Regions from separate parts of the Streptomyces sp. NPDC012508 genome, predicted to be linked through region 1. Evidence: riboswitches for the same ligand, from Rfam matches in the RefSeq annotation. Region 1 holds a riboswitch; each other region holds the start of a gene.

Region 1 (7,274 bases):
TCCTCACCGCCGTCGGCCTCCTGGCGACCCACCCCATCCGCACGCTGGGCCGGGTCCCGAACCGCGCCTGAGCGGGCTCCTGGAGGGGGCGCCCGAGCGGGCCGTCGGAGGGCGGCCCGGCCGATGGCACCCCTAGGGGGCGTCCCGGCCGATGGTGACGGCCGAGAAGATCAGGCCGTCGTGGACGAACCAGCGCCCGGTCATGCGGGTGAGCGGACGCCCGGCCACCACCGGGCCCGTCCGGCGCAGCACGGCGGTGAACACGTCGGATCCGGGATCGAAGTCCAGCTCCGTCTCCTGGAACCCGAGCGGGCCGCGCGCCAGGGGGTACCACGCCTTGTAGACGGCCTCCTTCGCGCTGAAGAGCAGCGTCTCCCAGTGCACTTCGGGGTGCCCGTCCCTGAGTTCCGCGAGGCGCGGTACCTCGGCGGGAAAGGCGATCTTGGTGAGCACGCCCCGCGGAAGCGGGGCGTGCCGCTCGGCGTCGATGCCGATCGAGGCGTGGCGATCGTCGAGGCTCAGCGCGGCGGCCCGGTATCCCAGGCAATGGGTCATGCTGCCCACCACCCCCGAGGGCCACAGTGGTTCGTGCAGGTCACCGGAGAGCACGGCGACGGCCGGCAGCCCCAGATCCACCATGGCGCGCCGGGCCAGGTGCCGCACGGTGGTGTACTCGCGTCGGCGTTCGTCGACGGCGTTGCGGACCGCCGCTTCCTCCCCCGGGAACAGCCGGGCGTCCGGGGGGTCACCGAAGGACTCGGCGACGGCGACTCCTTCCGGCATGAGCTCAGCGATCATGCGCTCAGCGTAGGGCGCTCCGGGCGGCCGGAGCAGACCGGAACGGGTGACGCGCCAGAGCCGGGAGTTCGCGGTTCCGCCGCTCCCTTGCCGTGGTGGCGCGCCGCCCGCCTCGCGGACCGCGTGGCGCGGATGCCGGTACGGGCCGTAGGTGCCCGTACGGGCCGGTGCCGCATCGGCCCGTACGGCACCGGCTCTCAGACCTCCAGGTCCGGCACGCCCAGCTCCGCCATCCGCTCCGGGTCCGCGATGATCTGGATCTGCACGATGCGCTCGTCCACGACCGTGAAGGCCATGAGCCCGAACATCTGGCCGTCCACGTACGAGACGATGCCCGGGGCGCCGTTGACCAGCACCTTCCGGTACTCGCGCCGGAAGCGGGCGTACAGGAGCGCCTGCCTGACGACCGCCTCGGCGCCACGGACGAGCCCGGAGGCCGCCGCGAGCGCCTTGCCGCCGTCCACCCGCAGGACCACGTCGGGGTCGAGGACCGCGAGCAGCCCCTCGAAGTCGCCGCCGTGCGAGGCGGCCATGAACGCGTCGACGACCTGGCGCTGCCGGGCGATGTCGGGCGCCGGGGACGGGGCGGCGCCCTGGACGCGGCGGCGGGCACGGCTCGCGAGCTGGCGGGTCGCGGCCGGGGTGCGGTCCACGATCGGGGCGATCTCGTCGAAGGAGACGGCGAACATGTCGTGCAGGACGAAGGCGAGCCGCTCGGCCGGACCCAGCGTCTCCAGGACCACGAGCAGGGCGAGCCCCACCGAGTCGGCGAGCAGCGCCTCCTCCTCGGGGTCGCGGGTGGTGCCCTCCGCGCCCCGGACCAGCGGATCGGGGACGAAGTACTCCAGCGGGTCCTCCCGGCGGGAGGCGCGCGAGCGGAGCATGTCGAGGCAGACCCGTCCGACGACCGTCGTCAGCCACCCGCTCAGGTTCTGCACGTCGCTTATGTCGGAGCGGCTGAGCTTGATCCACGCTTCCTGGACGGCGTCCTCGGCCTCGCTCAGGGACCCCAGCATCCGGTACGCGACCGCCTTCAGATGCGTGCGGTCGGCCTGGAAGCGCTCGGCCAGGAGGTCCTTCTCGTCCATCGGTGTCTCCCTCGTTGTGACCGTCATCGAGATGACGGACGGCACCGGCGAAACGTGACGGGTTCGCACCCCCGAACCGTCCGCTGTGTGAGATCCCCTGTTGTCCCCCGCAGAACGCCCGGAAATCCCCGGCCGATGGGCCTCACTGCCGGGGATTGCCACTTCAGTGCCGTGATCTTCGACCGTAGATTTTCATGCATGACGACAACCGCGCAGGTCAACGCTGTACTTCGCACCCCGCCCGCCTCTCCGCAGGCCGCGGCCGCGTACTTCTCCGCCAGCCTTGCCTTCCACGCCGACGTCTCCGATGTCGCGGGCGCCCTCGCCGCCGACGGCGACCCCGGCTTCGTGGTCCTGGACTCCCGCTCCACCGCGTCCTGGGACCAGGGCCATGTCCCCGGCGCGGTCCACCTGCCGACCGCGCTCATCGCCGAGCAGGCCGAGCAGCTGCTCGACAAGGCCGTGCCCGTGGTCACGTACTGCTGGGGCCCCGGCTGCAACGGCGCGACGCGCGCCGCGCTCGCCCTGGCGCAGCTGGGCTACCAGGTGAAGGAGATGCTCGGGGGCTTCGAGTACTGGGTCCGCGAGGGCTTCCCGTACGAGACGTGGGAGGGCCCCGGGAGGAAGGAGGCGGACCCGCTCACCGCCCCGGTCGACGCCGGGGACTGCGGCTGCTGAGACCGCTGCGGGAAACGGATTAGGGGATCGGCTCACCATGCCGTAAGGTCATATTCACCGACGCGGGGTGGAGCAGCTCGGTAGCTCGCTGGGCTCATAACCCAGAGGTCGCAGGTTCAAATCCTGTCCCCGCTACTCAGTAGCAACGAAGGCCCGGATCCAGTCACTGGATCCGGGCCTTCGTCGTGTCCGGGGTCCGGACGATCGGGCTTGACCTTTACGCAACGTCAAGATTTAGCGTTTTCCTCATGGAGTGGTCGATCCAGGAGATCGCCAAGAAGGCCGGCACCACCAGCCGCACTCTCCGGCACTACGGAGAGCGCGGACTGCTGGAGCCGAGCCGGATCGGCGCCAACGGTTACCGGTACTACGACCAGGCGGCGCTCGTGCGGCTGCAGCGCATCCTGCTGCTGCGCGAGCTCGGGCTCTCCCTGCCCGCCATCGCCGAGGTCCTGGAGGGTCAGCGGGACACGCCCGCCGCTCTGCGCACCCATCTGCTGCTCCTCGAACGGGAGCGGGAGCGGATCGGGCGGCAGATCGAGGCGGTGCGGACCACTCTCCACAAGACGGAGAACGGAGAAGAACTCATGGCGGAAGAAGTGTTCGACGGGTTCGATCACACGCAGTACGAGGAGGAGGTCACCGAGCGCTGGGGCCGCGAGGCGTACGAGAAGGGCGACCGCTGGTGGCGCTCGCTCGGCGCCGAGGAGAAGCAGGCGTTCATGGACGAGCAGGCCGGCATCGCCCGTGACTTCGGGCAGGCGGCACGGGACGGCCTCGCCGCCGACAGCGACGAGGTCCAGGCGATCGCGCGGCGCCACGTCGCATGGCTGTCGACCACCACGACGCCGACGAAGGAGTACGTGATCGGCCTCGGCCGGATGTACGTCGACGACCCGCGCTTCGGCCGGAACTACGACCAGCACGGCGAGGGCACCGTTCTCCTCGTACGGGACGCGATGACCGTCTACGCGGAGCGCAACCTTTGAGCGGCCGACCCCGGCGTCTGCCCCCGCCGAGGTAACCCACTTGGCCGAGCGAAGGTCGCCGCGCGGCGCGGCGCCCGGCACCCTGGGGTGGGCACGGTACGGTCCGTCGCCGTGTACGGACCGGGCAGGAGAGCACAGGTGGGGCAGGGGAGCGGGAACGGGAAGGGAAACGGGAACGGCAAGGGGCACGGGAACGGCAAGGGGCACGGGAACGGCAAGGGGCACGGGAACGGCAAGGGGAACGGGAACGGCAAGGGGAACGGGCAGGGAAACGGGAACGGGAACGGGACCCCCCGGGCGCGTGCCGAGCGGACCCGCCGGTTCCTCCGCGCCCTGCCCCCGCTGGTGATCCTCGGCGGGGTCGTCTTCGACCTCTCCACCCCGCCCGCGTACACGGCCGCTCCGATGTTCTCGGCCGCGCCGCTCCTCGCCGCCCCGTTCTTCTCGATGCTGACGACGCTGCTCACGGGCATCGCCGCGATCCTCGCCGGCGTCGGGCTGCACCTCTACAACGGGACCGCCACCGAAGTCCCGTCCCTCACGGAGACGTTGACCGTCATCACGGTCTCCGCCCTCGCCCTGCTGGTCAACCGGGTCGTAGTGCGCAGCGGGGAGCGGCTCGCCTCGGCGCGGGTGATCGCGGAGACCGCGCAGAAGGCCGTCCTGCCGACGCCCGCCGAGCGGATCGGCGGGCTCCATGTCGCCGCCCGCTACGAGGCCGCGCAGGCGGACGCGTTCATCGGCGGCGACCTGTTCGCCGTCCAGGACACGCCGTACGGGGTACGGCTCGTGGTCGGTGACGTCCGGGGCAAGGGGCTCGACGCGGTGGAGGCGGTCGCCATCGTGATCGGCGCCTTCCGGGAGGCGGCCGAGCAGGAGGCCTCCCTCGAGGGCGTCGCACAGCGCCTGGAGCGGGCCCTGGCCCGGGAGGGTACGCGCCGCTCCAGCCTCGACGCCTTCGAGGGGTTCACCACCGCCGTCCTGGCCGAGATCCCGCGCGGGGACGGGCACGTACGGGTGGTGAACCGCGGCCACCCCGAGCCGCTGCTGCTGTACGCGGACGGAGGCCTCGCCCACCTCGAACCGACCGAGCCCGCCCTGCCGCTCGGCATGGGCGAGCTTGCCGCCTGGCCGGACCGGGCCGACGAGGTCCCGTACCCGCCGGGGGCCACGCTGCTCCTCTACACCGACGGGCTCTCCGAGGCGCGCGACGCCTCGGGGGCCTTCTACGATCCGGCCGAGCGGCTCGCCGGGCGGATCTTCCCGGGACCCGAGGAACTGCTCGACGCGCTGGTCGACGACGTCCGCCGGTACACGGGCGGAGGCTCCACGGACGACATGGCACTGCTCGCGGTGAGCCGGCCTGCGGCCGGGCAGCCGGAGCGGCGCAGGACGATGCCCGTGGTGCCGTGACCATCCGTAGTGGAGAGGTACCGCTGCGATAACAATTGACGAACCGTCAGTTTCGGGGCGGCAGTAAAGGTCTGGACTGAAGCGGGATCAAATCGGGCTGTACCAGTTCAATCTCGGGAATGATCAAGCAGAACAGCTTGGAATCCGGCCCTCGTGTCTATTAACGTTCGATAACGCAGCGCGGTCGTCCCAGCCGTCGTAAGAGACGGCACCGCGCGCACGCGCCGAATCTCGAAAGGGAACCGGGGAACCACCACTTGGGGTGAATCGGGCACCGTCGCACCCGTGCGACACCGCCCGTAGGAGACCTTCCTGCTCCGAACCCGTCAGCTAACCCGGTAGGCGAGAAGGAAGGAAAGGAGTACGCCTCCGTGGCGTCCAACACCCCTGCTCCCGAGGGTCTTTCTGACGGGTTCAACGCGTTCGGCGCCCCGGGCGCCGCCGGGACGGACGACGACGCGACGACGTGGGGGGAGTGGAACCCCACCGAGGACTCCCTTCGCCAGCAGGCCCGTTCGGGCGGCCGTCACCGTGTCGTGAAGCAGCGCTCCGCGTTCGCCCGCTCCTCCACCGTCCTCGGTGTCGGCGTCATCGCGGCCGTCGGCGCGGGCGGCATGGCGACCGCCAAGGACAAGCCGCCCGTCTCGATATCCCTCCCCGATCTGAACCTGCCGGACGCCTCCGAGCTGCCCGGCGTCGGCGACCTGATCTCCGGCGAGGACGGCACGGACGGTACGGGCTCCGGGAGCAACAACCCGCAGCCGCTCACGGCCACCCTGGCGCTCCCGGCCGACAGCACCGACAGGGCCGAAGGCTCCCCGGCCGCCTCGACGGCGGACGCCGGCGAGGCGCTGCGCGCCCGCATCATGCAGCAGGCCGAGCAGCAGCAGGCCTCCGCCGACGCCGACAAGAAGGCCGCGGCGGAGAAGGCGGCGGCCGAGAAGGCCGCGGCCGAGGCGGCGGCGAAGGCGGACGCGGCGGAGAAGGCGGCGGCCGAGGAGAAGCGGAAGGCCGAGGAGGCCGCCGCGGCGAAGGCCGAGGCGGAGCGCCTCGCGAAGCTCGCCGCGAGCTACTCGCTGCCCACGTCCTCGTACACCCTCACCTCCACGTACGGCCAGTCCGGCTCCATGTGGTCCTCCGGCCAGCACACCGGCCTCGACTTCGCGGCGCCCACCGGCACCCCGGTCAAGGCGGTGCACGGCGGCACGATCACGTCAGCGGGCTGGTCCGGCTCGTACGGCTACCGGATCGTCCTGGAGCTGGAGGACGGCACGGAGGTCTGGTACGCGCACCTGTCCTCGATGACGGCGAGCGTCGGCCAGTCCGTGGGCACCGGTGACACCATCGGCCGCGTGGGCGCGACCGGCAACGTGACCGGGCCGCACCTGCACCTGGAGGTCCACACCCCGGGCGGCGCGGGCGTCGACCCGGCGGCCTGGCTGGCGGGCAAGGGCATCTCCGTCTGACCCCGCGCGCGAACACGCGCCGGCTCCCCGCGCGCGTCGCGCCGGCTCCCCGCGCTCCTTCCCACGGCTTCGGCAGTCCTGGCGGCGTCCCCCCGACGCCAGGGCTTCCGGAATACCCGTACAGCCGTGGGTGTTCGAGCTTCGCATGACCTCTCTTCGCCCGCTGGGCAGCTCCGACCTGCACGTCTTCCCCCTGGCGCTGGGCGGCAACGTCTTCGGCTGGTCGGCCGACCAGGCGCAGTCCCTCGCCGTCCTCGACGCCTACACCGCCGCGGGCGGCAACTTCATCGACACCGCCGACATGTACTCCCACTGGGCCGAGGGCAACCAGGGCGGCGAGTCCGAGACGCTCATCGGCAAGTGGCTGGCCACCCGCGGCAACCGCTCCGACATCGTCCTCGCCACCAAGGGCGGCGCCCACCCCCGGTACAAGGGCCTCTCCGCGACCACCATCAAGGCCGCGGCGGAGGAGTCGCTGCGCCGGCTCGGCACGGACTACATCGACCTGTACTACACGCACTTCGACGACACCTCCGTCCCGGTCGAGGAGATCGTCACCGCGCTGGACCAGCTGGTGAAGGACGGCAAGGTGCGGGCCGTCGCCGCCTCCAACATCGCGCCCGAGCGGCTCCAGGCCTCCCTCGACTTCGCCGAGACCGAGGGGCTCGCCCGCTACGTCGCCCTGCAGCCGCACTACAACCTGCTCTCACGCGACACGTACGAGGGCGAGCTGATGGCCACCACCGAGCGGGCCGGGCTCGCGGCCGTCCCGTACTTCGCGCTGGCGTCCGGCTTCCTCACGGGCAAGTACCGCCCGGGGAAGACCGTCGACAGCGTCCGCG
Region 2 (7,274 bases), on a different contig from region 1:
GGCGAGAAGTCGACCGTGTCCTCGTCGATCGACTCCGTCATCATCAGCGCCGCGGCGGCCATCCTGGACTCGGTGTACCGCATGGCGGCGGGCGGGTCGTCGTTGCCCAGCGAGCCGAAGTTGCCGTGGCCGTCGACCAGCGGGAGGCGCATGGAGAACGGCTGGGCCATGCGCACCATCGCGTCGTAGATCGACGCGTCGCCGTGCGGGTGCAGCTTGCCCATGACCTCACCGACGACGCGGGCGCACTTCACATAGCCGCGGTCGGGGCGCAGGCCCATCTCGTTCATCTGGTAGACGATGCGGCGCTGGACGGGCTTCATGCCGTCGCGGGCGTCCGGCAGCGCGCGGGAGTAGATCACCGAGTACGCGTACTCGAGGAAGGAGCCCTGCATCTCGTCGACGACGTCGATGTCGAGGATCCTCTCCTCGAACGCGTCGTCCGGCGGCGGTGTCTTCGTGCTGCGGCGGGCCATCGCGGCTGCGGCTCCTTCACCAACAAGGTTGATCTGACGCGGACCATTGTGGACCGTCCCACCGACAACGCCGACCGCGACCCGGGTACAGGCCCGCCGAGGGCCGTCCGGGAGCCGTGCGGCGGCCGTACGCCGCCCGTCCCTCAGCCGTCCGTCCGACCGTCCGCGAGCCGTACGCCGGCTGTCGGCCGGGCCGGCCGTCAGCCGTACGCGACATCCGCGCGACCCGGAAGAGGGACGCCGGGAACCTGCGGGAACTTCGCCAGGTGCCGGTGCGCTTGCATAGGGTGGCAGGACTTTTCCACATCGCGATCGAAGGGACGTACATGCCCATGGGTCACACGGCCACGGCAGAGGCCGGCTCCGGCGGCCTGACAGCGACCGAGCACCGGCTGGCCAACGGCCTGCGCGTGGTGCTCTCCGAGGACCACCTGACCCCGGTCGCCGCGGTGTGCCTCTGGTACGACGTCGGTTCCCGCCACGAGGTCGCGGGTCGCACCGGCCTGGCCCACCTCTTCGAGCACCTGATGTTCCAGGGCTCGAAGCAGGTCCACGGCAACGGCCACTTCGAGCTGGTGCAGGGCGCGGGCGGTTCGCTCAACGGCACGACGAGCTTCGAGCGCACCAATTACTTCGAGACCATGCCCACCCACCAGCTGGAGCTCGCGCTCTGGCTGGAGGCGGACCGCATGGGCTCGCTGCTCGCCGCCCTGGACGACGAGTCCATGGAGAACCAGCGCGACGTCGTCAAGAACGAGCGCCGCCAGCGGTACGACAACGTGCCCTACGGCACGGCCTTCGAGAAGCTGACCGCGCTGGCCTACCCCGAGGGTCACCCCTACCACCACACGCCGATCGGCTCCATGGCCGACCTGGACGCGGCGACGCTGGAGGACGCGCGGGCCTTCTTCCGCACGTACTACGCGCCGAACAACGCGGTGCTCTCGGTCGTCGGCGACATCGACCCGGCGCAGACCCTGGCCTGGATCGAGAAGTACTTCGGCTCCATCCCGTCCCACGACGGCAAGCTGCCGCCGCGCGACGGCACGCTCCCCGACACCATCGGCGAGCAGCTGCGCGAGGTCGTCGAGGAGGAGGTCCCGGCCCGCGCGCTGATGGCCGCCTACCGCCTCCCGCACGACGGCACGCGCGAGTGCGACGCCGCCGACCTCGCCCTGACCGTCCTCGGCGGCGGCGAGTCCTCCCGGCTCCACAACCGGCTGGTCCGCCGCGACCGTACGGCCGTGGCCGCCGGCTTCGGCCTGCTCCGCCTGGCCGGCGCGCCCTCGCTCGGCTGGCTGGACGTCAAGACGTCCGGCGGGGTCGAGGTGCCCGAGATCGAGGCCGCCGTCGACGAGGAGCTGGCCCGGTTCGCCTCCGAGGGCCCGACGCCCGAGGAGATGGAGCGCGCCCAGGCCCAGTTGGAGCGGGAGTGGCTGGACCGGCTCGGCACGGTCGCGGGCCGCGCCGACGAACTCTGCCGCTACGCGGTCCTGTTCGGCGACCCGCAGCTCGCCCTGACCGCCGTCAACCGGGTCCTGGACGTCACCGCCGAGGAGGTGCGTGCCGTCGCCGAGGCCCAGCTGCGGCCGGACAACCGCGCGGTGCTGGTCTACGAGCCGATCGGCACCGAACAGAACGACGCCGAGCAGAGCGACAGCGACGAGGAAGAGGGAGCGGACCAGTGACCGACGCTGCCGCGTCTTTGACGAGCATGACGTTCCACCCGCAGCCGGAGCCGGGCACCGCCAGGCCCTGGGCCTTCCCGGCCCCGGACCGCGGAGCGCTGGACAACGGCCTGACCGTGCTGCGCTGCCACCGCCCCGGCCAGCAGGTCGTCGCCGTCGAGATCTTCTTCGACGCCCCGCTGGAGGCCGAGCCCGCGGGCCTCGACGGAGTCGCCACGATCATGGCCCGCGCGCTCTCCGAGGGCACGGACCAGCACAGCGCCGAGGAGTTCGCGGCCGAGCTGGAGCGCTGCGGCGCCACGCTCGACGCGCACGCCGACCACCCGGGTGTACGGGTCTCCCTGGAGGTCCCCGTCTCGCGGCTGCCCAAGGCGCTCGGGCTGCTCTCCGAGGCCCTGATCGCGCCCGCGTTCCTCGAGACCGAGGTCGAGCGACTGGTGCGCAACCGTCTCGACGAGATCCCGCACGAGACGGCCAACCCGGCCCGCCGGGCGGCCAAGCAGCTCTCCAAGGAGCTGTTCCCGGCCGGTTCGCGCATGTCCCGGCCGCGCCAGGGCACCGAGGAGACGGTGGAGGCGATCGACGCCGCCGCCGTCCGCGCGTTCTTCGAGGCGCACATCCGGCCCTCCACGGCCACGGCCGTCGTCGTCGGCGACCTGACCGACGTCGACCTGGACAAGGTGCTCGCCGAGACGCTCGGCGCCTGGACGGGGAACTCCGCCGAGTCCCGCCCGGTTCCGCCGATCACGGCCGACGACACCGGCCGTGTGGTCATCGTCGACCGCCCGGGTGCCGTCCAGACGCAGCTGCTGATCGGCCGTGTCGGCGCGGACCGGCACGACCGCGTCTGGCCGGCCCAGGTCCTCGGCACGTACTGCCTCGGCGGCACGCTCACCTCCCGCCTGGACCGCGTCCTGCGCGAGGAGAAGGGCTACACCTACGGCGTCCGCGCCTTCGGCCAGGTGCTGCGCTCCGACGGCAAGGGCAACGGCGCCTCGATGCTCGCCATCAGCGGCTCCGTCGACACACCCAACACCGGCCCGGCACTTGACGACCTGTGGAAGGTGCTGCGCACCCTCGCCGCGGAGGGTCTGACGGACGCCGAGCGCGATGTCGCCGTGCAGAACCTGGTGGGCGTGGCACCGCTCAAGTACGAGACCGCCGCCTCCGTCGCCGGGACCCTCGCCGACCAGGTCGAGCAGCACCTTCCGGACGATTTCCAGGCGCAGTTGTACGCGCGCCTCGCCGAGACCGGCACGGTGGAGGCGACGGCCGCGGTCGTCAACGCCTTCCCCGTGGACCGTCTCGTCACCGTGCTCGTGGGTGACGCGTCGGAGATCGAGGAGCCGGTGCGCGCCCTCGGCATCGGCGAAGTGACCGTCGTCACCGGCTGATTGAGCCGGACCGCCGGCGCGGTCGGCGGCACCGGAGGACCCCGACGTCACAGTACGTCGGGGTCCTCCTTTTTTGTCCGTATTGCCGCAGAGGGTGGGTGTATGGCCTGTGGCATGTCTTACAAACTGGCGTGTCTGTTTGGTGATTGAAAGATGGTCCGCTTAGCGTCAGTCCGGCTGTTCGCCAGTTGCACCCGCCGCACCCGCGGCATCGGACAGTCATCGCCGAGTCCCCGTCAGGCGCGAGCCTGGGGAGCCGGGGACCCACACGAAGTCCCTGGGGTGAATCGGACGCCTTCGCACCCGTGCGGAGGGGCCCGTAGGAGACCTTCCTGCTCCGAACCCGTCAGCTAACCCGGTAGGCGAGAAGGAAGGAAAGGAACAGCCCCTACATGGCGTTCACCCGTGCCACCGGGAAGCATCGTGGTCCGAGCCGTCTGGCGCGCCGCAGCGCCGGCATCGCCGGCGTCGCGACCCTCGCCACCACCGGCGTCATCGGAACCCTCGCCTCCCCGGCACTCGCCGTCGACACGGACGCGGCCCCCTCCGTCGAGGACACCGGGCTGACCCAGATCGTCGCCGCCGACTCCCTCGCCGAGACCGTCGACGCCCAGGCCGCCGCCCAGGAGCGCGAGGCCGCCGAGGCCGAGGCGAAGCGCAAGGCGGAGGCCCGTGCCAAGGCCGAAGCGAAGCGCAAGGCGGAGGCCCGCGCCAAGGAGATCCGCGAGGCCAAGGAGCGCGCCGCCCGTGAGGCCGAGCGCAAGCGCCTGAACTCCTTCCAGCTCCCCGTGGCCGGCTCGTACGTCAGCACCGGTTACAAGACCGGCGGCTCGCTCTGGTCCTCCGGCAGTCACTCCGGCATCGACTTCCACGCCGCCTCCGGCAGCAAGGTCGTCTCCGTCGGCTCCGGCACCGTCGTCGAGGCCGGCTGGGGCGGCGCGTACGGCAACAACGTCGTCATCCGGATGAACGACGGCACGTACACCCAGTACGGTCACCTCTCGGCCATCAGTGTCGGGGTCGGCCAGTCCGTCACCCCGGGCCAGCAGATAGGCATCTCGGGCTCGACCGGCAACTCCACCGGCCCGCACCTCCACTTCGAGGCCCGCACCACCGCCGAGTACGGCTCGGACATCAACCCGATCGCGTACCTCCGCGCCCGCGGTGTGAACGTCTGACCGTTCGCGGTCTTCCCAGCGCGTCAGAAAAGCCCCGGCTCGTACTAGGCCGGGGCTTTTCGCTGACCAAAAACATATCCATGGTTCCGGGGGAGCCATCGGAAACAATGCCCTGCTGCAATAGAGTCCCGGGAGAACCGGTTTCGCGCGGATTAAGGCGGAGGTCGAACATGCGCATTCCCGCGCACTCTGTATGCACGGCGATCCGGGACGACATCGTCCTCGGGGTCTTCGAGCGCGGCAGCCGGCTGACCGAGGAGCAGTTGGCCCGCCGTTACGGAGTCTCCCGCGTCCCCGTCCGCGAGGCGCTGCGCACCCTGGAGTCCGAGGGCTTCGTGATCACCCGCCGGCACGCGGGCGCCCACGTCGCGGAGCCCAGCGAGCAGGAGGCGGCCGACCTGCTGGACGTACGGTCCCTGCTCGAACCGCTCGGTGCCGCGCGCGCCGCGCAGCGCCGCACGGAGGCGCACCTCAAGGTGCTGCGGGGCCTGGTCAGGCTGGGGCAGGAGCGGGCCAGGCGGGGGCAGGCGGAAGACCTGCGCTCGCTCGGCGGCTGGTTCCACGAGACGCTGGCCCAGGCCTCGGGCAGCCCGGCGCTCACCGCCCTGCTCACCCAGCTCCGGCACAAGATCGCCTGGATGTACGCGGTCGAGATCCCCGCCCAGCCCGTCGAGGCATGGGCCGAGCACGGCGCGATCGTGGACGCGGTGGCGCGCGGCGACGCCGAACGGGCTCGTGCGCTGACGGCGTCGCACGCCGAACGGTCCCTGGCGCTGCACCGGCTGAAACGCCCGGAGCGCGGGCGTGTGAGGGTTTCGCAACATGTCGTCAACACCGCGAGCGTCCGGAATTAACGAGCGGGCCGTATACAAAGGGTGGGAATTTCGCGGGCCTGTCCCTTCGTACAGGGGATGGCGCCCGGAAATTTTCGGTGCGCAAAGTGCTGCCCGCAATGCGTCGCCCGCAATGCGCTGACCGCAATGCGCTGACCGCAAATACGTCGCACGGAGTGTGCCCGCGGAATCGGGGGGACGAAAAAGCCGCGCCGCCGGTGTTCCGGCGTGCGCGGCTTTTTCGGAGATCAGGTCAGACGGTCTCGGGAAGCTCCTCGAGCCCCTCGGCAACCAGCTTCGCCAGGCGGTCGAGCGCGGCCTCGGCACCCTCGGCGTCCGAAGCGAGAACGATCTCCTCGCCGCCCTGCGCTCCCAGGCCGAGCACCGCGAGCATCGACGCGGCGTTCACCGGGTTGCCATCGGCCTTGGCGATCGTCACGGGGACGCCGGAGGCCGTGGTGGCACGGACGAAGATGGAGGCGGGGCGGGCGTGCAGGCCCTCGGCCCAGCCGACGTTGACGCGGCGCTCAGCCATGGTGTTGCCCTTCAAGTCTCAAGCGGGTTGTCTAGACCAGTCTCTCACGGGCCGCGGGGTGCTCGTGGCCGACCTTCGGCCCCCGCGGGAAGGCCGATCGGTCCTCCTTACCTTGCATGGCGACCACGCGCCGCGCGACCGGTGCCCGTGTCGGACTCCGGCCGTACGCTTGCCCCATGCAGTCGGAACAGCCGGGTCGGCAGGCGGAACAGCCGGAGCACGCCTACCCCGACCACTGGGAAGCGGACGTGGTCCTCCGTGACGGCGGCACCGCGCGCATCAGACCCATCACCGCCGACGACGCCGAACGGCTGGTCAGCTTCTACGAGCAGGTCTCCGACGAGTCGAAGTACTACCGCTTCTTCGCGCCGTACCCGAGGCTCTCCGCCAAGGACGTGCACCGCTTCACCCATCACGACTTCGTCGACCGGGTGGGACTCGCCGCGACGGTCGGCGGGGAGTTCATCGCCACCGTGCGGTACGACCGGATCGACGACCGCGGCATGCCCGCCTCCGCACCGGCCGACGAGGCCGAGGTCGCGTTCCTGGTCCAGGACGCCCACCAGGGGCGGGGCGTGGCATCCGCCCTGCTCGAACACATCGGGGCGGTGGCGCGCGAGCGGGACATCCGCCGGTTCGCGGCGGAGGTGCTGCCCGCGAACACCAAGATGATCAAGGTCTTCACCGACGCCGGGTACACCCAGAAGCGGAGCTTCGAGGACGGCTCGGTACGGCTCCATCTCGACCTGGAGCCCACCGACCGCTCGCTCGCCGTGCAGCGCGCGCGGGAGCAGCGGGCCGAGGCCCGTTCCGTACAGCGGCTCCTCACTCCCGGCTCGGTCGCCGTCGTCGGCGCCGGACGCACACCGGGCGGGGTGGGCCGGACGGTCCTGCGAAACCTCCTGGACGGCGGGTTCGGCGGGCGTACGTACGCGGTGAACCGCGCGCTCCCCGAGGAGACCGGCACGCTCGAGGGAGTGCCGGCCTTCCGCTCCGTCGCGGACATCGGAGAGCCGGTGGACCTCGCGATCGTGGCCGTGCCCGCCGAGCGCGTGCCGGAGGCCGTCGCCGACTGCGGGGAGCACGGGGTGCGGGGGCTCGTCGTCCTCTCCGCGGGCTACGCCGAGACGGGGACGGCGGAGGGCAGGGACCGGCAGCGGGAGCTGGTGC
Region 3 (7,274 bases), on a different contig from region 1:
GCCGGTACCTCCGGGGCTTCCTGCCCCGCTTGTTCCTCACGCTCTGCCATCGTGCCTCGCACTCGGCGTCGACGGACATCTGTCGGCGGGCATCCGTCAGCGGATCATCTGCGGTCGTCGACGCAGCCTAACCCTCGGCACGAATCGAGGCATCCCGGCCATGACGGACATCCGACAGCCAGCGCGCTCGCCCGAAACGTCCGATAATGGGCTGCATGGCCCGTAAGGCATCATCGACGCATCCTCCCCCGACCGTGACGGTCAAGGGCAAGGACATGCGCCTGCGCACGATCGGTTTCGTGGTACTCGCGGCCCTCGCGATCTGGTTCATCGCGGTGAACACCGACTCGGTCACGATCCGCCTGTGGTTCTCGGAGGTCACGCTGCCGCTCTGGAGCGTCCTCACGGTCACTCTGCTCGTGGGGATCGTCCTCGGCCTGCTCATCGCCCGTCGGCGCGCCCGACGCTGACCGGCACCCGTACGGTGTCGCTCGTCGCATTGGTTCGTTTCATGACCAATCAAATCGCCACCATCCGCCGCCCTTCGTAAGTTCACCCAAGAATTACCGCACGAAGGTATACCTTTAAGCTCGCCTCCCCCATCCTGTCCACCGTGTGCCAAGGAGGCACGCGGGGACACGAGAGGCGGGGCATGACTCCCATCAGCCGCAGGGGATTCGTCGGGATCGGGGCAGGGCTCGTGGCGGGTGCGACGCTGCCCACGGGCACGGCGTCGGCCGCCGCCTCCGCCGCGACCGGCACCATCACCGACGTCAAGCACGTCGTGATCCTCATGCAGGAGAACCGCAGCTTCGACCACTACTTCGGCAGACTGCGCGGCGTCCGCGGCTTCGGCGACCGGGCGGCGGGGAACATCCCGGGCGGCTGGGGCATGTTCAACCAGCCCAACTGGGGCGGCCGCCAGTACCCGTGGAAGCTGAGCGCCACCCCGCCGGCGGGCGGTGTCGACGGGGAGACCCTGGCGCAGTGCAACGGGGACCTGCCGCACAGCTGGACCTCGCAGCACGCCGCGTGGAACAAGGGCCGGATGGACAACTGGGTCACGGGCGTCGGCAACACCCGCACCCTCGGCTATCTCGACCGCGGTGACATCCCCTTCCACTACGCCCTCGCCGACAACTACACCGTCTGCGACGCGTACTTCTGCTCGGCTCTCAGCGCCACGGGCCCGAACCGCACCTTCCTCTGGAGCGGCAAGATCGACGCCTCCAGCAAGGACGGCGGCGAAGAGTCCGGGCTCACCTGGGAGACGTACGCCGAGGCGCTCCAACGGGCCGGTGTGAGCTGGAAGGTCTACCAGAACGCCCAGGACAACTACGGCGACAACGGCCTCGCGTACTTCAAGAAGTTCACCGACGCGCGGCCGGGCGACCCGCTGTACGACCGCGGCATGGGCTCCGTGCCGAAGGTCACCGGCTCCACCCCGGACGACATAGCCGCCGCGATCCGCGCCGACGCCCTCGCCGGAACCCTTCCACAGGTCTCCTGGGTGGTGGCGAGCGAGGCGTTCTCCGAGCACCCCTACGCCCCGCCCGGCGACGGCGCGCACTTCGTCGATCTCGTCTACCGCGCGCTGGCCGCGAACCCCGAGGTCTTCGACTCGACCGTGCTGTTCCTCAACTACGACGAGAACGACGGGTTCTTCGACCATGTGCCGCCGCCGGTCGCTCCGCCCGGGACCCCAGGCGAGTACATCGACGGCGTGCCGGTCGGCCTGGGCTTCCGTGTCCCGATGCTCGTCATGTCGCCCTGGACGCGCGGCGGCTGGGTGAGCTCCGAGGTCTTCGACCACACCTCGGTCCTGCGCTTCATGGAGACCTGGACGGCCGCCATCGGAACCCCCGCCACCTGTCCGAACATCAGCGCCTGGCGGCGGAAGGTCACCGGCGACCTGACGGGTGTCTTCGACTTCGCGCGGCCGGTGTACGGAGTTCCCTCCGGCCTGCCCTCCACGGCCAAGGTCATCGGGCAGTCCACCTGCGGCCCGCTGCCGAACCCGGTGCCGCAGGACAACGCCCTGCCCGCGCAGGAGTCCGGCACCCGTCCGGCGCGCGCCGTGCCGTACCAGGTCAACGGCAACCTCGACCGGTTCGAGTTCGGTGCGGCGGGCAAGATCCTCGCCTGGTTCTCGATGACGAACCACGGCGCGCAGGCGAAGCGGGCCGCGCACTTCACGATCCACCCGCACCAGCACCGGGACACGGCGGCATGGCAGTACACGGTGGACCCGGGGGCGACGTCCACGGACTTCTTCAACATCGGGCTCGGGTCCGGGTCGGGCAAGTACGACATCTCGATGATGGGCCCCAACCGCTTCCTGCGCCGTTTCATCGGTGACGCGTCGAAGGCCGGCAAGGCGATCGAGGTGGCGGCGCGGTTCGCGACCGAGCCGGGCACCGGGAAGACGGCGATCTACTTCAGGATGACCAACGCCTCGGCCGGTCCCGCGACCTTCACGATCCGCTCGAACGCCTACCGCACGGACGGGCCGTGGACGTACACGGTCCCGGCGAACTCCTCGCGCGAGGACTTCTTCAACGCCGTGGCGTACAACGACGGCTGGTACGACTTCACGATCACGGCCGACATCGACGGCACCTGGTCGCGCCGTTACACCGGTCACATCGAGACCGGCGCCTCGAGCATCACAGGCTGACGTACACCATCAGTCCCTACCAAAAGGGACACAAGGGCAATTTCATGCCCTTGTGTCCCTTTTCTCGACTCGGCTTAATTTACGGGTATGACCGTTTTGGCCGTCCGGGTGACATGAATCACGCGATCGGGACGCAACCTATCCGGACGGACCCCCTCCCCTTACGCCCCAAGGCAGTTCGGTGTGCTCGTCGCCGCCGGGAACTCATTTCTGAATTCCCTGTTCATTTCGCATCCACGCCCAGCCTTGTTCCGTCCGACATTTCTCGCCTACGGTCACCCTCGACCCGGACGGATCGCCGAATCCTGCCACCGTCCGAAAAGACCAGCCATTCACCCGTCGGCAGGAGCGGGGGACCCAGTTTTTTCGCCGCCCGGATTTCCGGAGCGGCTTGGGGTGAAGCCGCACCCGTGCGGCCGGGCAGCTCCAGCCCGAACCCGACAGCTCACCCCGCAGGCGCCGGAGAGGAATCCTTCATGCCCGCTCACGGTAAGCACCGGCGCCCCAAGCGACGTCCCCTCAGCCGCAGTATCGCCCTCGCGAGTACGGGTGGAGCCGCGCTGGCTCTCCCCCTCGTCGCGACGGCCGGCGCGCACGCGGCGCCGAACGCGGCGCCCGCCGTCGCGCCCATCCAGAAGACCGCCTTCACCAGCCCGGCGAAGATCGCGGAATCGGTTCCCGCGGCGGGGAATTCCGCCGCCAAGATCTATACCGTCGTCGGCGGTGACTCCCTTTCCGTGATCGCGCACGAACAGGGTGTGCGAGGCGGCTGGAAGGCCCTGTACCAGGCGAATCGCAAGGCCGTCGGTGACAATCCGTCACTTATTCACCCCGGTCTGGAACTCTCGCTGAGCGGGAAGCCCGCCGCCGCCAAGAAGCAGAAGTCCTCGGCCCGTACGACGAGCACGGACCGCGCGGACCGCTCGCAGGAGCGGAGCGCCGCTCCCGGCGCCGCCGCGACCAAGACCCCCGCCAAGGCCGCTCCGGCCGCCGCCAAGAGCTACACCAACGACCTGGACGGCTGGATCCGCGAGTCGCTCGACGTCCTGCAGAAGTACGGCATTCCCGGTTCGTACGAGGGCATCCACCGCAACATCATGCGTGAGTCCTCGGGCAACCCGCAGGCCATCAACCTCTGGGACTCCAACGCCGTCAAGGGCACCCCGTCCAAGGGCCTCCTGCAGGTGATCGAGCCGACCTTCCTGGCCTACCACGTGCCCGGTACGTCCATGGACCTCTTCGACCCGGTCGCCAACATCACCGCTGCCTGCAACTACGCCGCGGACCGCTACGGCTCCATCGACAACGTCAACGGACCGTACTGACAGTCGCTCCGGAAACGGGCGGGCGCTCACCCACGAGCGCTCCGGAAGTGGTCGGCGAACCAGCCCGCGGCGAGTTCGCCGACCACTTCCAGCGTGCCCGGCTCCTCGAAGAGGTGCCCGGCACCGTCGACGACGACAAGCCGGTTCTCGCAGGTGAGCCGCGCCTGCGCCGTCTCGTTCAGCTCCCGGACGAGGGGATCGCGGCCCCCCACGATCAGCAGCGTCGGGGCGCGCACCTGCGCGAGGCGCGCCCCGGCGAGGTCCGGGCGGCCGCCGCGCGAGACGACGGCGGCCACGTCGGACAGCGGGTCGGCGGCAGCCCACAGGGCGGCCGCGGCGCCCGTGCTGGCGCCGAAGTAGCCGATCCATAGCCCGTCGAGGCCCGGCCGGCCCGCCAGCCAGTGCGTGGCCCTGGCCAGCCGGCCGGCCAGCAACTCCGTGTCGAACACATTGCTGCGGTCGTCTGCCTCCTCCTCGGTGAGCAGGTCGAACAGGAGCGTTCCGAGACCGGCGCGGTTCAGGCTCTCCGCGACGGCCCGGTTGCGGGGGCTGTGCCGGCTGCTGCCGCTGCCGTGGGCGAACAGCACGATCCCCGGGGCGCCGTCGGGCACCACCAGGTGGCCCCCGACCCGCGCCTCCCCCGCCGGGATGCGCACCTCCGGGTCCTGGTCGTCCGTGCCGCGCCGGGCGTGGTGGCGCTCCAGACAGGCGACGACCTCCTCGTCCGGTGTCTGCGAGAAGTCCTCGTAGAACTGGCCGATCGCGTAGAAGAACGCCGGTTCGTGGACGCTGATGGTCTCGTCCGCCTCCCGGCCGATCCGCTCCGGCCAGTCGCTCGGCGCGACGGGCACCGCGAGGACGATCCGCGCGGCCCCCTGGGCACGGACGACCCGGCAGGCGGCCACCGCCGTGGCGCCCGTCGCCAGTCCGTCGTCGACGACCACGGCCGTCCGGCCGTCGAGGCGGGCCGGTGGGCGGTCGCCCCGATAGCGCCGGGCCCGCTGCCCGAGCACGGTGCGCTCACGGGCCTCGACAGCGGCCAGGTCGCCGCCGGAGACCCGGGTGTCGGCAAGGACATGGTCGTTGAGGACCCGGACGCCGCCCTCGCCGATGGCGCCCATGGCCAGCTCCGGCTGGAAGGGCACCCCCAGTTTGCGTACGAGACAGACGTCCAGGGGCGCTCCGAGTGCGTCCGCGACCTGTTCGGCGACCGGCACGCCGCCGCGGGGAAGTCCCAGGACCACGACGTCATGGCCCTTGAGGTGCTCCAGGCGTGCGGCGAGCTGCCGTCCTGCGTCCGTGCGATCGGTGAAGTACATGTGCCGCTCGTCTCCCTGGTCCGGAGCGTGTGCGCGGGCGGTGCGTGCCGCCGCCCGTCAGGCGGGGCGGGCGACGAGGGTTCCGTCCTCGTCGAGGTCGACCCGCGCGCCGTAGGGCCGGCTCTTGCGGCCCAGGACGTCGTGGAGCCAGCGCGCGTCTCGGCGGGGGGCGTGCTCCAGCCGCAGGCGCCGGGCCCTCAGGGGAATCATGCGTACCTCCTGGAGTCGGCCGTCCTCGGGCCTCAGCGAGACGAGGTACAGCAGACGCAGGTCGTCGCGGTACTGCTCGTAGCCCGTGATGCCCTCATAGTCGTTGATCAGGTCGCCGCAGCCGTGGAGGACCAGCTTGCCCCGGTGGACCTCCACGGGGCGGGGGTGGTGCGAGGAGTGGCCGTGCACCACGTCCGCGCCGGCGTCGATCAGCGCGTGCGCGTAGTCGACGTCGCCGCGGGAGAGCGCGTACCCCCAGTTCGATCCCCAGTGGATCGAGACCATGACGATGTCGCCGGGGCGCCTGGTGTCCCGGATCCGGGTGAGGAGGCGCGTGGCGGCGGTGTGGCTGGGCCCCGAGGCGAAGTGGACGCCGCCGCGCCGCGCGGTGGCGGCCCAGTCCCGCGGAATGCCGCTGGACGCCATGCCCAGGGCGTAGGCGACGAACCGTCCGCCGCCGGGCAGGGGGACGACCACGGGCCGTGCCGCCTCCTCGGCGTCCTCGCCGGCGCCCACGGTGGGCACGCCGTGCTTCGCCAGGGCGTCCAGCGTGTCCTCCAGCCCTCGGCGGCCGTGGTCCAGGACGTGGTTGTTGGCCAGGACGCACACGTCGGGGCGGGCGGCGGTCAGGCTCGGCAGGTTCTCGGGGTGCATGCGGTAGTGGACCGCCTTGCCGGGGACGAACTCGTCGCTCGTGGTGACCGCCGTCTCCAGATTCGTGACACGGACGTCGGGCGCGGCGGCGTCCAGGACGTCGAGCGCGACGCCCCAGGGGTAGGCGAAGTCCACGCGGTGCGGGATGGGGCCGTTGACCGCCTCGGCGAGCGCCACATAGGACCGTGCATCATGCACGTACCGCTCGCGCAGGGCCGGGTCGCCGGGGTGCGGAAGGATCTGGTCCACTCCGCGGCCGAGCATCACGTCACCGCAGAGGAACAGTCCGACCAGGTCACCGCCCATACAGCAAGGGTAGACGCGGGGCGGCCGACGGGCCGGTGCGACTCACGTCTTCGGGGAGGGGGACGGGGACGGGGACGGGGAGCATGCCGGACGGGCGGGCCCTGCACTGCGAGCCCACGGGCCCGATTGTCGGACCCCGTCGCTACGTTGGCGGCATGACGGAATTCGTACTGGTGGCAGGCACGTGGCTCGGAGCCTGGGCGTGGGACGAGGTGGTGCCCGAGTTGCGGGCGGCCGGTCATGGTGCTCATGCGGTGACCTTGTCCGGTCTCGCCGAGAGACAGGGTGTGGAGGCGGGGCAGCGGACGCATGTGGCTGACGTCGTGGACGTGATCGAGGGCCTCGATCTGCGGGACGTCGTTCTGGTCGGGCACAGCTACGCGGGCATCCCGGTCGGTCAGGCCGCCGGGCTGATCGGCGACCGGCTCGCCCGGGTGGTCTTCGTGGACTCCAACGTGCCGGCGGACGGTGAGTCGTTCGTGTCGGCATGGCCGGACGGCCGGGCGATGGTGGAGAAGTCGATCGCCGAGAACGGCGGCTTCTGGGCGCCGCTGGGAGCAGCGGAATTCGAGGGCCAGGGCCTCGACGCGGAGCAGGTCGCGCGCATCGTCGCCGGCGCGACGCCCCACCCGGGCGCCACGCTCACCGAGCCGGCCGAAGTGGCCCGCCCGCTCGGCGAGCTGCCGGCGACGTACATCAAGTGCCTGCTGGACGGCGAGGAGCCGAACGCCGACGTGGCGACGCTGCTGAAGAGCGAGCGGTGGCAGCTCGTGCGGATGGACA
Region 4 (7,274 bases), on a different contig from region 1:
GCTGCTGCGCTACGACGGGCCGGTGGAGCTGGCGACCTGGCGGTACGCCATGGAGCCGCTGACGATCGGCGGGCAGCGGATCCCGGCGGGTGATCCGGTCCTCGTGGTGCTGGCCGCCGCCGACCGCGACCCGGCGCGCTTCGAGGAGCCGGACACGCTCGATCTGTCCCGGCGCGACAACCAGCACCTCGGCTACGGGCACGGCATCCACTACTGCATCGGCGCGCCGCTCGCCCGCCTCGAAGGGCAGATCGCGCTCGCGACGCTGCTGACTCGCCTGCCGGACCTGCGACTTGCCGCGGATCCGGCCGATCTGCGGTGGCGCGGAGGGCTCATCATGCGGGGATTGCGCACGCTTCCGGTCGAGTTCTCCCCTTTGGGTGACTGACGGACCGTCAAGACTGTGACTTTCGCGTGATCTCCGCTGCATCGACTTGTTACTGACGTTCGAATGCCGCTACGTTCACCGTCACCTCAGCAGTCACGCGAAAGGCCCTCCCCATGCGCTCCGGGAACGGACGACACCGCAGACCCCGCCAGGCCCCCGCCATCGTTGTCGCCGCAGGCGTGACGGGATCGGCCTTGGCGCTTCCCCTCCTGGGTGCCGGCTCGGCGTCCGCCGCCGACGCCGCCACCTGGGACCGGGTCGCCGAGTGCGAGTCGGGCGGCCTGTGGAGCGCCCACTTCGGCAACGGGCTCTACGGCGGACTCCAGTTCACCCAGGAGAGCTGGGAGCGGCACGGCGGCCTCGCGTACGCGACCAGTGCGGACCTCGCCAGCCGCGCCCAGCAGATCGCGGTGGCGGAGAGGGCGTTCGCCGCGGGCGACACGCAGTGGGCCACCTGCGCCCCGATCGCCGGGCTGACGAACGACGGCGCCAGGCCCGATGTGGACCCGGGCCCGGCCGTGAAGCCGGCGGAGCCCACGGGTCCCCTCCCGGAGTCGAACCGGACCGCGGGCCTTCCGGCCGGATCCGAGACGTCGTCCCCCGAGGCCGGCACCCCCGAGGCGGAGACCCCCGAGACCACCTCGCGGGGGGCGGACAGGTCGACCGCGACGCCTGAGGCGTCCACCACGCCCGGGACGTCCGGCACGCCCAGCGCTCCGTCGACCCCGGGTACCGGGAAGCATCGCGGCGACGCGGCTCCGGAGGAGTCGGTCAATCCGGGCAAGAGTGGCGAAAAGGGCCGCCATGCCTCCCCGGCCGACTCGCCGACCGGCACCCCGTCTGACACCCCGACACCTGGCGCGGACGCCGATGCGGCAGATCAGGACAACCGGGGCAGTAAGGGCACTCCGGACAGCCTGGACAACACGGCCGCTCAGGACATCACCGACGCGATCGGTGAATACACCGTCAAGCCGGGCGACAACCTCTCGGCGATCGCCCAGCAGAACGAACTCCCGGGCGGCTGGGGCGCCCTCTACGACGCCAACCGCTCGACGGTGGGCACCGATCCGGACCTCATTCTCCCTGGCCAGAGCCTCGACCTCAGTCTCGGGTCGACCGCGAACCAGGGGTAGTTCGGGATCGTATGTCCGGTTCTGCGCCAGTGAGACATGGGTCTCTTTGTCTCAACTGGCGCGTCCCGTCCGCAAACTCTGCTTCCGTCACCTCTCACCTGCGTAAATACCCTTCGTCCCGAGGTAAGTAGGGATGATTTGTCCGACCTGGACCTCTTTGAACTTCCCCCGGGTCTGTGTCTACGGTCAGGACCGCTCGCCACCGCGGGCCCCGTCGACCGAATCGCCGAATCCTGCCGTCGGCCGATGGGAACAGTCGTCGCGTCAAGCGCCGTAGGCAGGAGCGGGGGACCCAAGGTAAGTGCCGTCCCCGGCCGTTGAGACAGACGGCCGACGGACCGGCTTGGGGTGAAGCCGCGCGCAAGGTCGCGCGGCCGGGCAACTCACATGGCCCGAACCCGACAGCTCACCTCGCAGGCGTCGGTGAGGAGAAGTTCCATGCTGTTTTCCGCCAAGGGCAAACACCGTCGTGCCTCCAAGGCCACCCGCGCCGTCGCCCTCGCCGGTGTCGCCGGTGTCGCCGTCGCCGCCCCGCTGATGACCGCCGGGTCCGCCTCGGCCGCCACGGCCTCCGAGTGGGACACCGTCGCCCAGTGCGAGTCCGGTGGCAACTGGTCCATCAACACCGGCAACGGCTACTACGGCGGCCTGCAGTTCTCCGCCTCCACCTGGGCCGCCTACGGTGGCACCGCGTACGCCGCCACCGCCGACCAGGCCTCGAAGTCGCAGCAGATCACCATCGCCGAGAAGGTCCTCGCCGGCCAGGGCAAGGGTGCCTGGCCGAGCTGTGGCGTCGGCCTCTCCAACGCCGCCTACACCGGTGGCGCCGCCGAGACCGCGCCGGCGAAGCCGGCCGCCCCGAAGCAGCAGGAGCGTCAGGCCGAGGAGCCGACGACCCGCAGCGAGACGCGGACCGCCCCGAAGAAGGCCGAGTCCACGAAGACCGTCACCACCCCGACCGGCAAGAAGGTCAAGAAGGGTGACGGCGAGTACAAGGTCGTCGCCGGTGACACCCTGAGCACCATCGCCGCCGCGCACGACGTCAAGGGCGGCTGGGCGAAGCTCTTCGAGCTCAACAAGGACGTCGTCGAGGACGCCGACCTGATCTTCCCGGGCCAGCAGCTTCACCTGAAGTGAGCCCGGCGGCTCGCGTGAGTCCGGCGGCTCACGCGGGTCCGATGACCCTCCCGCGGTGACCACCCCGGTCCGGAGCGTTCTTCCCCCGTGCGCTCCGGGCCGGGGTTCCGCGTGTCCGGGGGCGCAGCCCCGGTTACCACCGAGTAGTTCTGGGGGTCTTTGGCCCCAGATGCGTGCCCTTGGGTCCTTTTTCGTCCCAGGGGGCGGGCGCCCGGCCGACGGGAGCCCTGGAGCCGGTTAGGCTCTTGCCGCAAGGCCAAAGCGACCCTGCACCGCAAGCGTCACATCTAGCGTCACATCCCAGAAGGAGATGCTCGTGCCGTCCATCGACGTCGTCGTAGCCCGGGAAATCCTGGACTCCCGAGGCAACCCCACGGTCGAGGTCGAGGTCGGCCTCGACGACGGCAGCACCGGCCGTGCTGCTGTTCCGTCCGGTGCCTCCACCGGTGCGTTCGAGGCCATTGAGCTCCGTGACGGAGACAAGAACCGCTACCAGGGCAAGGGCGTCGAGAAGGCCGTCCTCGCCGTGATCGAGCAGATCGGCCCGGAGCTCGTCGGCTACGACGCCACCGAGCAGCGCCTCATCGACCAGGCCATGTTCGACCTGGACGCCACGGACAACAAGGCCTCCCTCGGCGCCAACGCCATCCTCGGTGTCTCCCTCGCCGTCGCGCACGCCGCGTCCGAGGCCTCCGACCTCCCGCTCTTCCGCTACCTCGGCGGCCCGAACGCGCACCTGCTGCCCGTTCCGATGATGAACATCCTGAACGGCGGCTCGCACGCCGACTCCAACGTGGACATCCAGGAGTTCATGATCGCGCCGATCGGCGCGGAGTCCTTCTCCGAGGCCCTGCGCTGGGGCACCGAGGTCTACCACACCCTCAAGTCCGTCCTGAAGACCAAGGGCCTGTCCACCGGCCTCGGCGACGAGGGCGGCTTCGCCCCGAACCTGGACTCCAACCGTGAGGCGCTCGACCTCATCCTGGAGGCCATCAAGCAGGCCGGTTACGTCCCGGGCAAGGACATCGCGCTGGCGCTCGACGTCGCCGCGTCCGAGTTCTACAAGGACGGCTCGTACGAGTTCGAGGGCAAGTCCCGCTCGGCCGCCGAGATGACCGAGTACTACGAGGAGCTCGTCTCCGCGTACCCGCTGGTCTCCATCGAGGACCCGCTGTTCGAGGACGACTGGGCCGGCTGGAAGGTCCTCACCGACAAGCTGGGCTCCAAGGTCCAGATCGTCGGCGACGACCTGTTCGTCACCAACCCGGAGCGCCTGGCCCGCGGCATCGAGGACGGCGCCGCCAACGCCCTGCTTGTCAAGGTCAACCAGATCGGTTCGCTGACCGAGACCCTGGACGCCGTCGAGCTGGCCCAGCGCAACGGCTTCAAGTGCATGATGTCGCACCGCTCCGGCGAGACCGAGGACGTCACCATCGCCGACCTCGCCGTCGCCACCAACTGCGGCCAGATCAAGACCGGCGCCCCGGCCCGCTCCGAGCGCGTCGCCAAGTACAACCAGCTCCTGCGCATCGAGGAGATCCTCGACGACGCGGCCGTCTACGCCGGCCGCAGCGCCTTCCCGCGCTTCAAGGGCTGATCGGCTGATCCCGGGGAACCCTCGGTTACGTACGTCCCCGCACCCGGTCCCGTACCGTGTGCGGGGACGCACTTGTTACGGGACGACACAGGGGAGGCGACAGGAGATGGCCGCGAAGGACCGGGACCGGTTCTCCACCGCGACCAGGATCAGGTTGCTCGGCGAGCAGACCGCCGCCCGTGTCTACCGCTCCCAGACCCGCCGTCAGGCCCGCCGCTCCCGGCTCACCGGCCGGGCCGCCTTCCTCGCCCTGGTGGTCTGCTCGCTGGTCGTCGCGCTCGCGTACCCCATGCGCCAGTACGTCTCCCAGCGCGGCGAGATCGCCGAGCAGGAGCGCCAGGCCGCCGACGCCGCCGCGCGCGTCGAGGAGCTGCGGGACGAGAAGGCCCGTCTCCAGGACCCCGCCTACGTCCGCCGGCTGGCCCGCGAGCACCTCCACTACGTGATGCCCGGCGAGACCGGCTTCACCGTGAACGACCCCGAGGCCGAGCGCGCCCGGCGCACCGAGCAGGGCGCCGCCGAGCACCCCTGGTACTCCGACCTCTGGGACGGCGTCGACCGCGCGGACGCGCGCCGCTAGCGCGGGCGACCCGCACACCGGAGCCGACCCGCAGCCGACCCGCAGCCGACCCGCACCGAAGCAGACCTCCCCACCGACCGCCCCCGACGACACTCCGACGAGAAGACAAGACGTAACGATGGAAACGCCCCCTCCGCAGACCGCACGCACCGAGCCGACCGAGGCGGACGTCGCCGCCTTCGAGCAGCAGCTCGGCCGCCCGCCCCGGGGTCTGCGCGCCATCGCGCACCGCTGCCCCTGCGGCAACCCGGACGTCGTCGAGACCGCGCCGCGGCTCCCGGACGGCACCCCGTTCCCCACGACGTACTACCTGACCTGCCCCCGCGCGGCCTCCGCGATCGGCACGCTCGAGGCCAACGGGGTCATGAAGGAGATGCAGGCCCGGCTCTCCACCGACCCGGAGCTGGCCGCCTCCTACCGGGCCGCGCACGAGGACTACATCGCCCGCCGTGACGCCATCGAGGTTCTCGAGGGCTTCCCGAGCGCCGGTGGCATGCCCGACCGCGTGAAGTGCCTGCACGTCCTCGTCGGCCACTCGCTGGCCGCGGGACCTGGCGTGAACCCGCTGGGCGACGAGGCGATCGCCATGCTGCCGGAGTGGTGGGCCAAGGGCCCCTGCGTCACGCCGTGCACGGACGAGAAGGAGTCGGCGGAGTGACCCGGGTCGCGGGCATCGACTGCGGTACGAACTCCATCCGCCTGCTGGTCGCCGACGTCCACCCCGAGACCGGTGAGCTGGTCGAGCTGGACCGGCGGATGACGATCGTCCGGCTCGGGCAGGGCGTCGACCGGACCGGCCGCCTCGCGCCCGAGGCGCTGGAGCGGACCTTCGCGGCCTGCCGTGAGTACGCCGCCGTCATCAAGGAACTGGGCGCCGAGCGGCTCCGCTTCGTGGCCACCTCCGCCTCCCGTGACGCCGAGAACCGCGACGAGTTCGTGCGCGGCGTCCTGGACATCCTGGGTGTCGAGCCCGAGGTGATCACCGGTGACCAGGAGGCCGAGTTCTCCTTCACCGGCGCCACGGGCGAGCTGCACGGCACCGAGACGTACCTGGTCGTGGACATCGGCGGCGGCTCGACCGAGTTCGTCGTCGGCAACAAGCACGTCGAGGCCGCCCGGTCCGTCGACATCGGCTGCGTACGGCTCACCGAGCGCCATGTCCGCAGCGACCCGCCGGCCGCCGAGGAGGTCGACGCGATCCGCGCCGACATCCGGGCCGCGCTCGACCTGGCCGAGGAGACCGTCCCGATCCGTTCGGCCGGGACCCTGGTCGGGCTCGCGGGCTCCGTCACCACGGTCGCCGCGATCGCGCTGGGGCTCCAGGAGTACGACTCGGAGCGGATCCACCACTCCCGTGTTCCGTACGAGAAGGTCGCGGAGATCGTCGGGTCGCTGCTGGGCTCCACGCACGCCGAGCGCGCCGCGATCACCGTGATGCACCCCGGGCGAGTGGACGTCATCGTCGCCGGGGCGCTCGTGCTGCTGGAGATCATGGAGCGGACCGGGGCCCGCGAGGTCGTCGTCAGCGAGCACGACATCCTCGACGGAATCGCACTGTCCGTGGCATAACGGGCACCCGGCGACGCGTCCGGAATCGGTCCGCCGAGAAAGTTCGTGAAGTTCTTCACAAGGAAAAGGGCCCTGATGGGGGCTGTGGAGGGCCATTAAGGCCTCCAACGCCCCTGTCGGGGCTCTTTCGTAGGCGGGGAGCCCGGTTCGCTCGATGTTTCCATCGTGTGAATGCACCCTGTGGTTCCGCGTTAACGGGGGCTCTCCAGGCCAGTTCAGTAGGGGTGAACAACGTTCACCCCTGCACCCTGGTTCCTTTGCACGACCATGACCTGGGTCACGTGGGCGGCGGAGTGTAGCAGAGGTACCCGAAGAGCTTGTGAAGGGGCGCACGAGCGACCCCCCTGGGAGGGGTGGATACTCGGATGCATGAGCACCACGGAGCGTCCCAGGATCCTCGTAGTAGGCGGTGGGTACGTAGGCCTGTACGCAGCTCGACGCATCCTCAAGAAGATGCGTTATGCGGAAGCGACCGTCACGGTCGTCGACCCGCGCTCGTACATGACGTACCAGCCCTTCCTCCCCGAAGCCGCCGCAGGCAGCATCTCCCCGCGCCACGTCGTCGTCCCGCTGCGACGCGTCGTGCGCGGAGCCGAGGTGCTCACCGGTCGCGTCACCAGCATCGACCAGGACCGCAAGGTCGCCACGATCGCGCCGCTCGTCGGCGAGGCGTACGACCTGCCGTTCGACTACCTGGTCATCGCGATGGGCGCGGTCTCCCGTACCTTCCCGATCCCCGGCCTGGCCGAGCAGGGCATCGGCATGAAGGGCGTGGAGGAGGCCATCGGCCTCCGCAACCACGTCCTGGAGCAGCTCGACAAGGCCGACTCCACGACCAACGAGGAGGTCCGCCGCAAGGCGCTGACC

The links. Region 1 has a riboswitch for cyclic di-AMP ahead of ACFY8U_RS14315 (M23 family metallopeptidase). Riboswitches for the same ligand answer to the same signal wherever they lie in the genome.
Region 2: another riboswitch for cyclic di-AMP. It lies ahead of ACFY8U_RS27475 (M23 family metallopeptidase); the one in region 1 lies ahead of ACFY8U_RS14315 (M23 family metallopeptidase).
Region 3: another riboswitch for cyclic di-AMP. It lies ahead of ACFY8U_RS09645 (transglycosylase SLT domain-containing protein); the one in region 1 lies ahead of ACFY8U_RS14315 (M23 family metallopeptidase).
Region 4: another riboswitch for cyclic di-AMP. It lies ahead of ACFY8U_RS32375 (transglycosylase family protein); the one in region 1 lies ahead of ACFY8U_RS14315 (M23 family metallopeptidase).

Annotation. Positions count from the first base shown of each region.
Region 1 is NZ_JBIBEO010000004.1:20,598-27,871, reverse strand. Features, by position in the region: gene ACFY8U_RS14350 (MFS transporter) at 1-71, shown strand, start outside; gene ACFY8U_RS14345 (4'-phosphopantetheinyl transferase) at 133-798, opposite strand; gene sigJ (RNA polymerase sigma factor SigJ) at 996-1,886, opposite strand; gene ACFY8U_RS14335 (rhodanese-like domain-containing protein) at 2,085-2,564, shown strand; tRNA gene ACFY8U_RS14330 (tRNA-Met) at 2,626-2,699, shown strand; gene ACFY8U_RS14325 (MerR family transcriptional regulator) at 2,813-3,553, shown strand; gene ACFY8U_RS14320 (PP2C family protein-serine/threonine phosphatase) at 3,692-4,966, shown strand; cyclic di-AMP (ydaO/yuaA leader) riboswitch at 5,179-5,326, shown strand; gene ACFY8U_RS14315 (M23 family metallopeptidase) at 5,338-6,432, shown strand; gene ACFY8U_RS14310 (aldo/keto reductase) at 6,578-7,274, shown strand, end outside.
Region 2 is NZ_JBIBEO010000008.1:360,920-368,193, reverse strand. Features, by position in the region: gene ACFY8U_RS27490 (DNA topoisomerase (ATP-hydrolyzing) subunit A) at 1-476, opposite strand, end outside; gene ACFY8U_RS27485 (pitrilysin family protein) at 803-2,164, shown strand; gene ACFY8U_RS27480 (M16 family metallopeptidase) at 2,191-3,558, shown strand; cyclic di-AMP (ydaO/yuaA leader) riboswitch at 3,772-3,938, shown strand; gene ACFY8U_RS27475 (M23 family metallopeptidase) at 3,951-4,736, shown strand; gene ACFY8U_RS27470 (GntR family transcriptional regulator) at 4,907-5,590, shown strand; gene ACFY8U_RS27465 (HPr family phosphocarrier protein) at 5,823-6,104, opposite strand; gene ACFY8U_RS27460 (GNAT family N-acetyltransferase) at 6,281-7,274, shown strand, end outside.
Region 3 is NZ_JBIBEO010000002.1:786,755-794,028, forward strand. Features, by position in the region: gene ACFY8U_RS09635 (lipopolysaccharide assembly protein LapA domain-containing protein) at 216-470, shown strand; gene ACFY8U_RS09640 (phosphocholine-specific phospholipase C) at 653-2,677, shown strand; cyclic di-AMP (ydaO/yuaA leader) riboswitch at 2,964-3,149, shown strand; gene ACFY8U_RS09645 (transglycosylase SLT domain-containing protein) at 3,154-4,002, shown strand; gene ACFY8U_RS09650 (phosphoribosyltransferase family protein) at 4,029-5,321, opposite strand; gene ACFY8U_RS09655 (CapA family protein) at 5,379-6,491, opposite strand; gene ACFY8U_RS09660 (alpha/beta fold hydrolase) at 6,647-7,274, shown strand, end outside.
Region 4 is NZ_JBIBEO010000011.1:58,131-65,404, reverse strand. Features, by position in the region: gene ACFY8U_RS32385 (cytochrome P450) at 1-388, shown strand, start outside; gene ACFY8U_RS32380 (transglycosylase family protein) at 583-1,524, shown strand; cyclic di-AMP (ydaO/yuaA leader) riboswitch at 1,784-1,959, shown strand; gene ACFY8U_RS32375 (transglycosylase family protein) at 1,963-2,661, shown strand; gene eno (phosphopyruvate hydratase) at 2,972-4,258, shown strand; gene ACFY8U_RS32365 (septum formation initiator family protein) at 4,365-4,838, shown strand; gene ACFY8U_RS32360 (DUF501 domain-containing protein) at 4,957-5,496, shown strand; gene ACFY8U_RS32355 (exopolyphosphatase) at 5,493-6,407, shown strand; gene ACFY8U_RS32350 (NAD(P)/FAD-dependent oxidoreductase) at 6,777-7,274, shown strand, end outside.